2 regions of the Kitasatospora sp. NPDC001095 genome follow, and region 1 is predicted to be linked to the other one. Evidence: predicted binding sites of a transcription regulator. Region 1 holds the regulator's gene; the other holds the start of a gene.
The links. The regulator HrcA, encoded in region 1, represses chaperone genes, less so after heat shock. The targets are predictions, from matches to a motif close to TTNGCACTCNGNNNNNCNGAGTGCNAA.
Positions count from the first base shown of each region.

Region 1 (4,162 bases):
GGCGCAGGTAGGCGCCCGCCGAGCTGTTCGGGGAGGTGCTCAGGGAGTCCGTCACCCGGCCAGCCTAGGCAGCCGCGCGTACGGTCCGCGCCGTTTTCCGCAGACTCCCGGCGCCGCCCGCGGACGGCCGTCACACGGCCGCGACCAGGGCGCCGGGGCGCGCTACGACCAGCGGCCGGTGCGCCCCAGCAGCAGTGCGCCGGCGGCGACCCCGGCGGTGGAGGTGCGCAGCACCGAGGGGCCCAGCCGGTACGGCTTGGCGCCGGCCTCGGCGAAGGCGGCCAGCTCCTCCGGGGAGACCCCGCCCTCCGGGCCGACCACCAGCACGATGTCCCCGGCCTCCGGCAGACCGGCGTGCGCCAGCGGCTCGGCGCCCTCCTCGTGCAGCACGGCGGCGAACGCGGCCCCCAGCAGCACCGGCGCCAGCTGCCGGGTGGTCATCACGTCCCGGACCTCGGGGAAGCGCAGCCGGCGGGACTGCTTGCCGGCCTCCCGGGCGGTGGCCCGCCACTTGGCGAGCGCCTTGGCGCCGCGCTCGCCCTTCCACTGGGTGATGCAGCGCGAGGCGGACCACGGGATCACCACGTCCACGCCGACCTCGGTCATCGTCTCCACGGCCAGCTCGCCGCGGTCGCCCTTGGGCAGCGCCTGGACGACCACGATCCGCGGCGCGGGCTCCGGCTCCCGTCGCACGGCGGCGACCGTCACGTCGATCCCGTCCTTGCCGAGCACCGTGTCGACCGTGCCGTCCACGCCGAGCCCCAGCCCGTCGGCCAGGGTCACCGCCTCGCCCGGCTCCAGCCGCTTGACCGCGGCCGCGTGCCGCCCCTCCGGGCCGTCCAGGCGCACCACGGCCCCGGGCGCGGCGGCGGCGATCCGCTCGGTCTCGACGAAGAAGACGGGCGCGGTCATGACGGAAAACCTCCAGAAGTGGGACGGACACACGGAAGGGGTGCCGGGGGCCGAGCCCCCGGCACCCCTCCGCGGACGACTACCGGCCGTTGAAGGCGTCCTTCAGCCGGGAGAAGAGGCCCTGCTGGCCCGGTGCGAACTGGCCGGACGGGCGCTCCTCGCCGCGCAGCACCGCGAGGCGGCGCAGCAGCTCCTCCTGCTCGGCGTCGAGCTTGCTGGGCGTCTTCACCTCGACGTGCACTATCAGGTCGCCCCGGCCGCCGCCGCGCAGGTGGGTGATGCCCCGGCCGTGCAGCGGGATCGACTGCCCGGACTGGGTGCCGGGTCGGATGTCGACCTCCTCCAGGCCGTCCAGGGTCTGCAGCGGCACCTGGGTGCCGAGCGCGGCCGCCGTCATCGGGATGGTGACGGTGCAGTGCAGGTCGTCCCCGCGCCGCTGGAAGATGTTGTGGGTGGTCTCGGCGATCTCGACGTACAGGTCGCCGGCCGGGCCGCCGCCGGGGCCGACCTCGCCCTCGCCGGCCAGCTGGATCCGGGTGCCGTTGTCGACACCGGCCGGGATCTTGACGGTCAGGGTGCGGCGGGCCCGCACGCGGCCGTCGCCGGCGCACTCCGGGCACGGGGTCGGCACGACGGTGCCGAAGCCCTGGCACTGCGGGCAGGGGCGGGAGGTCATGACCTGGCCCAGGAAGGACCGGGTGACCTGGGAGACCTCGCCCTTGCCGCGGCACATGTCACAGGTCTGCGCCGAGGTGCCGGGGGCCGCGCCCTCGCCGCTGCAGGTGGTGCAGGTGACGGCGGTGTCGACCTGGAGTTCCTTGGTGGTGCCGAAGGCGGCCTCCTCCAGGGTGATCTCCAGCCGGATCATGGCGTCCTGGCCGCGGCGGGTGCGCGAGCGCGGGCCGCGCTGGCCGGCCGCGGCGCCGAAGAAGGCGTCCATGATGTCGGAGAAGCCGAAGCCCGCCGCGCCGGCCCCGAAGCCGCCCGCACCGCCGCCGCCCGGGGACAGCGGGTCCCCGCCGAGGTCGTAGACCTGACGCTTCTGCGGGTCGGAGAGCACCTCGTAGGCGGCGTTGATCTCCTTGAACCGCTCCTGCGTCTTCGGGTCCGGGTTGACGTCCGGGTGCAGTTCGCGTGCCAGGCGCCGGAACGCCTTCTTGATCTCGTCCTGCCCCGCATCCCGTCGGACGCCGAGTACCGCGTAGTAGTCCGTGGCCACCAAATGCTCCGCTTGTTCCGCCTGTAGTAGTGCTGCGACTGGACGCCGCCGTCGGAGGCCCGACGGCGACCCTTGCTAGGACTCGGCCAGGATCTGGCCCACGTACCGCGCCACCGCTCGCACCGCCCCCATTGTGCCCGGGTAGTCCATCCGGGTCGGACCGATCACACCCAGTTTCGCCACGCTCTCGTCGCCCGAACCGTAGCCGACCGAAACGACCGAGGTGGAATTCAGCCCCTCGTAGGCGATCTCCCGCCCGATCCGGACCGTCATCCCGGCGTCCGCGGTCTCACCCAGGAGACGGAGCAGGACGACCTGCTCCTCCAGGGCCTCCAGCACCGGCTGGATGGTGAGCGGGAAGTCGTGCCCGAAGCGGGTCAGGTTGGCCGTGCCGGCCAGCATGATCCGCTCCTCGTTCTGCTCGGCGAGCGTCTCGAACAGCGTCGCCAGGACCGTGCTGACGGTCGGCCGGTCGGCCTGCTCGAACTGCGCCGGCAGCTCCTCCAGCAGCCCCGGGACCTCCGGGAGGCGCCGGCCGGCGGCTCTCGCGTTGATCCGGGCCCGCAGGTCCGCCAGCACCGTCTCGCCGACCGGGCCCGGGCAGTCGACCATCCGCTGCTCGACCCGGCCGGTGTTGGTGATCAGCACCAGCATCACCTTGGCCGGGGCCAGCGCCACCAGCTCGATGTGCCGGACGGTGGAGCGCGTCAGCGACGGGTACTGCACCACCGCGACCTGCCGGGTGAGCTGGGCGAGCAGCCGCACGGTGCGGGCGACCACGTCGTCCAGGTCCACCGCGCCGTCCAGGAAGTGCCGGATGGCCCGGCGCTCGGGGGCGGTCATCGGCTTGATCTCGGCGAGCTTGTCGACGAAGAGGCGGTACCCCTTGTCGGTGGGGATGCGGCCGGCGCTGGTGTGCGGCTGGTGGATGTAGCCGTCCTCCTCCAGCGCCGCCATGTCGTTGCGGACGGTCGCCGGGGAGACCCCGAGGTTGTGCCGCTCCACCAGGGCCTTGGAGCCGACCGGCTCCTCGGTGCCCACGTAGTCCTGCACGATCGCGCGGAGCACCGCGAGCTTGCGTTCGTCCAGCTGGCGGACCTCACCGGCCATGGGGCACGCACCTCCGTCCTCGCACGTCGTCCGACCGTGTCCCTCGCTGCGGGCCGTTCCGGGGCCCTCGGCCTTGGCACTCTGAACGTACGAGTGCCAGAACCGTACCTGCCAGTGTACGGCCCGGGTCCTGTGGCAGGAACGGCCCGACCGGGGTGATCCTGCCCGCAGTTCCGGACACGGCCCGCGGGGCCCCGCCGGTTCGATCCTCCCGGCGCCGCAGTGGTGCCGGGAAGCCGTCCGGGTGGCAGCATCGAAAGCGACGGCGAACGGAGGAGCAAGCGATGTCGAGCTCGGGCCAGCACACCCGTTTCGCGCCCGACCGCGGCCTGACCAGCCGCATGGTCGCGACGATGTTCGTGATCGGGCTGCTGTACGTCGGTTTCACCGGCCTGCTGATCGCGCTGCTGCGCGGCGCCTGGCCACTGATCGTCCTGATCTCCGGCGGGCTGTTCGTGGCCCAGTTCTGGTTCAGCGACAAGATCACCGAGCGGGCGATGGGCGCCCGCCAGGTGTCCCCGGAACAGTTCCCCCAGCTGCACGGCACGGTCGACCGGCTCTGCGCCCTCGCCGACATGCCCAAACCCCGGGTGGCGGTCGCCGACAGCGACATGCCGAACGCCTTCGCCACCGGCCGCAACCCGCAGAACGCGGTGGTCTGCGTGACCACCGGGCTGCTGCGCCGGCTGGAGCCGGAGGAGCTGGAGGGCGTCCTCGCCCACGAGCTGTCGCACGTCGCCCACCGGGACGTCGCGGTGATGACGATCGCCGGCTTCCTCGGCGTCCTCGCCGGGGCGATGACCCGGATCGCCGTGTACGGCGGGTTCATGGGCGGCGGGCGCAACAACAACGACCAGAACGCGGCCGTCCTGGCGCTGATCATCCCGCTGGTGTCGATCGTCGTCTACGCGATCAGCTTCC
Region 1 is NZ_JBSFKQ010000036.1:71,066-75,227, reverse strand. It holds gene ACWDBB_RS25510 (S41 family peptidase) at 1-55, opposite strand, end outside; gene ACWDBB_RS25505 (16S rRNA (uracil(1498)-N(3))-methyltransferase) at 163-912, opposite strand; gene dnaJ (molecular chaperone DnaJ) at 992-2,131, opposite strand; gene hrcA (heat-inducible transcriptional repressor HrcA) at 2,207-3,241, opposite strand; gene htpX (zinc metalloprotease HtpX) at 3,526-4,162, shown strand, end outside.

Region 2 (4,162 bases), on a different contig from region 1:
TGTACCTCGACGAGATCGCCAGGACACCCCTGCTCGATGCCGCCGAGGAGGTCGAGCTCTCGCTGCGGATCGAGGCCGGTGTGTACGCCCAGCACCTGTTGGAGGAGGGCGGACTCCCCGACGGCGTCACGCGTGAGGAGTTGGAGGCGATAGCCGCCGACGCCGAGCGGGCCAAGGACGTCTTCATCCGCTCCAACCTCCGGCTCGTGGTCGCCGTCGCCCGGCGCTACCCGCGCAGCGGCCTGCCGCTGCTGGACCTCATCCAGGAGGGCAACGCGGGCCTGGTGCGCGCCGTCGAGAAGTTCGACTACGCCAAGGGCTTCAAGTTCTCCACGTACGCGACGTGGTGGATCCGGCAGGCGATCACCCGGTCCATCGCCGACCAGTCCCGCACCATCCGGCTGCCCGTGCACCTGGTGGAGGAGCTGGGGCGGATCCGGCGCGTCCAGCGGGAGAAGTCCAAGGAACTGGGCCGCGAGGCGGAGCCGGCCGAGATCGCGGCCGAGCTGGACACCACCGAGGCCCGGATCAAGGACGTGCTGGACTGGGCGCGCGACCCGGTCAGCCTCAACATGTCCGTCGACGACGAGGGCGAGACCCAGTTCGGCGACCTCGTCGAGGACACCGGGGCGACGTCCCCCGAGGACGCCGTGATGGTCATGCTCCGCCGCGAGGAACTGGACGACCTGATCGGGCGGTTGGACGACCGCACCGCCTCGATCATCCGCTCCCGCTACGGGATGGAGGACGGCCGCGAGCGCACCCTGACCGAGGTGGGCAAGCAGCACGGCCTCACCCGTGAGCGGATCCGCCAGATCGAGAAGCACGCCCTGGCCGAGCTGAAGAAGATCGCGGACCACGCGGGCTTCGAAGCCGCCTGACGGTCCAGCCGGCCCCACGGGCCGAGCCCCTCACCCGGGCCCTGGCGCGGAGCGCTCCGCACCGGGGCCCGAGGCGTGCCACGGGGCTCTTAGTCTGGAGGGGAGGGACGAGCGGATGGAGTGGACGGCGTGAGCGAGCAGGGACAGGGACAGGAAACGGGCGGGCGCCAGGACCAGGCGCTGGAGGCTCGGAAGGCCTCGGCCGCCAAGGCCAGGCTGGTCTTCCGGGACCCGTTCGACCAGCAGTCCGGGGACGACACCGACACGGGCTGGGGCGACCGCCCCGGGGCCGGGGAGAGTGGTGGGCGGGGGCTGGACTGGTACCTGAGCCAGCGCCCGCCGCACCACGGGGACTGAGGAGCGGGACTGAGGATCGGGGGACGGGGGAGCGGGACCGTGGGCGACGCGCGCCCACCGGTCAGCGCAGCGGCGTGACCAGCGCGTCGCGGATCTCGGTCAGTAGCTGGACCTCCTTGAGTTCGGCCTCCTCCGCCTTCTCGGCGGCGGACTTGCGGTGGGCCGCCAGCTTGTTCATGGGCAGGATCAGAACGAAGTAGACGACCGTCGCGGTGATCAGGAACTGGAGCGCGGCGCTGAGCACGGATCCCCACAGGATGAGGACCCCGGACGTGACCTCGCCGGTCGGGCTCACCTCGCAGGGCCCCTTGAGGCAGGAACTGTAGGACGCGAGGTCCTTCGTTCCGAAGACGCCGACGATCGGATTGATCACGCCTTTGACGAAGGCGCTGATGATGGCGGTGAAGGCCGCGCCGATGACCACGGCCACGGCGAGTTCGACGACATTTCCACGCAGCAGGAATTCCTTGAAGCCCTTCATGCCGCCTCGAACGACGAAGTCGCATTCCGGTTACGGGTGATCTTCCAGAGTCTCGGATTGACAACCCGTCCGGCCCAGCGGGCCCCCGTGCGGCGGCGGCAGACCGGCCCGCCCGGGCCCCAGCGCCAGCGCCGCCGCCGTCGCGAGCAGCGCCAGCGCGGGCACCCCGGCCCGGCGTCGCACCGCGCTGCGCCAGCGGTGCCACCCGCCGCACCCGCGCCGGATCGGCGGGAAGCTCGGCAGCTCCTGGCGGGGCGGTACGGCGGGGGCGGGCAGCGGAAGGGAGAAGCTCACGGTCGTCATCGACGCACCTCCGGGTGTCGGCGGGCCGGCCCCTCGCGGACCGGACGAGCCACACGATGGGCGTTTCCGTCGAACTCCGGAAGTCCTTTCCCCAGCCCTGTGGACAACCCGGCCCTGTGGACGAGTTCGTCCACTCACGAGAGTGATGCGGGCCGGTCCGGCTTGACCGGTTGCCCGTGCGGAGGCATGCGGAAAGGCCCGCCACCCCGCGCGGAAGCGGGGTGGCGGGCCTTTCCGAGGACTGCGGGCCGTCCGGGCCGGTGCCCGGCGCCGAGGTCAGCTCGCGGCCGGAGCCGGGCTGGACGAGGTCGAGGAGCCGGAGCTCGACGACGACGAAGCGGAGGTCGTGGACGTGCTGGACGACGTCGAAGAGGTCGACGACGACCCGGCGCCCACCGAGCTGCTGGAGGAGGAGCGGCTGTCGGTCCGGTAGAAGCCGGAGCCCTTGAACACGACGCCCACGGCCGAGAAGACCTTGCGGAGCCGTCCCTGGCAGTCGGGGCACGTGGTCAGCGCCTCGTCGGTGAACTTCTGCACCGCCTCCAGGCCGCTGCCGCACTCGGTGCACTGGTACTGGTACGTGGGCACTTGTCTTCCTCCTGGCACTCTCGCCTGATGAGTGCTAACGATGGTCAATGATGCGGTATTCCGCGGGATCAGTCCAGCGACTCCGGTGTGAGATGGGCCGGGTCCGGCCGCCGGACCGCCGCCCGCTCAGCCCTTGGCCGCGCCCACCAGCCGCCCGGCACCACCGCGCTCCGTCGAGCCGGAGCCCGAGCCGGAGCCCGAGCCGGAGCCCGAGCCGGAGCCCGATCGGGGGTCCGAGTCGGAGCCAGAACCGTCGGCCGGAACGCCCCCCGGCGCCACCAGCAGGTGCCGCAGCGAGAACAGCGCGACCAGCCCCAGCCCCGCCCCGATCACCGGCACCAGGAACCCGGTCGAGGGCCCGTGCCCGTCGATCAGCCGGCCCGCCGCCATCGAGCCGACGGCCAGGCCGAGCCCGATGGCGCCGGTCAGCCAGGTGAAGGCCTCCGTCTTGGCCCCGTCCGCGACCAGCGTCTCGACCAGGGTGTAGCCGCTGATCAGGGTCGGCGCGATGGCCAGCCCGCAGACCAGCCCGGCGACGGTCAGCGCGACCAGGTTCGGCATCGCCCACAGCACCGAGCAGCCCAGCACCAGCAGCGCGTAGCTGATCAGCATCCGCTGCTGCACCGGTCGCCGCCAGGCGACGACGCCGTACAGCACACCGGCCAGCATCGAGCCGCCGGCGAAGATCCCGTACACGGTGCCGCCGGCGTCGTGCTGTCCGACCGAGTCGGCGAAGGCGTTCACCGACACCTGCATGCCGCCGAACACCGCGCCGACCCCGAGGATCGACCCGGCCAGCAGCCGGACGCCGGGGGAGGCGAGCGCCGAGGCGTGCTTGGTGCCGGGCTGGGGCACGATCCGGGCCGGGGCGGTACGCCGCTGGGCGGCGAAGGCCAGGCCGCCGACGAGGGTCAGCCCGGCTTCGGCGACCAGGGCGGTGGCCGGGTTGGCGAGGGCGGCGATGCCGGAGGCCAGGATCGGGCCGATCACGAAGGTGAACTCGTCCGTCACGGACTCGAACGCGAACGCGGTGCTCACCCGGGCCGCGGAGGACTCGGAGGCGCCGTCCGCGGTGAACCTGGCGACCCAGCGGGCCCGGACCATCGCGCCGACCTGCGGCACGCTCGCACCGGCCGGGACGGCGGCCAGGAACAGGCTCCAGGCGGGCGCGTGGCCGAGCGCCAGCGCGATCAGCACGCCGACCGAGACCGCGTGCACCAGGACGGTCGGCACGAGCACCGCGGCCTGGCCGTAGCGGTCCGCGAGCCGCCCGGTCTGCGGCCCGATCAGGGCCTGGGCGACGGCGGCGACCGCGGTGACCGTACCGGCGGTGCCGTACGAACCGTGGGTCCGGGTGACGAGCAGCAGGATGCCCATGCTGAGCATCGCGTACGGCAGCCGCGCGACGAGGGCGGGGAACAGGAACGTCCAGGCCCCGGGGGTGCGCAGCAGCTCGCCGTACCCGACACGGGCGGGGGCCGGAGCTGCGGGGGTGGTGGCCGCGTGGTCCGCGGCGGTGTCGACCGTTCGGCGCGCCGTCACGGTCGGTCCT
Region 2 is NZ_JBSFKQ010000017.1:32,186-36,347, forward strand. It holds gene ACWDBB_RS17205 (sigma-70 family RNA polymerase sigma factor) at 1-881, shown strand, start outside; gene ACWDBB_RS17210 (hypothetical protein) at 1,011-1,238, shown strand; gene mscL (large conductance mechanosensitive channel protein MscL) at 1,300-1,719, opposite strand; gene ACWDBB_RS17220 (hypothetical protein) at 1,750-2,022, opposite strand; gene ACWDBB_RS17225 (FmdB family zinc ribbon protein) at 2,299-2,610, opposite strand; gene ACWDBB_RS17230 (MFS transporter) at 2,737-4,152, opposite strand.
Region 2: a site for HrcA is predicted at 2,622-2,648, ahead of ACWDBB_RS17225 (FmdB family zinc ribbon protein). Genes of this name have one in related genera too.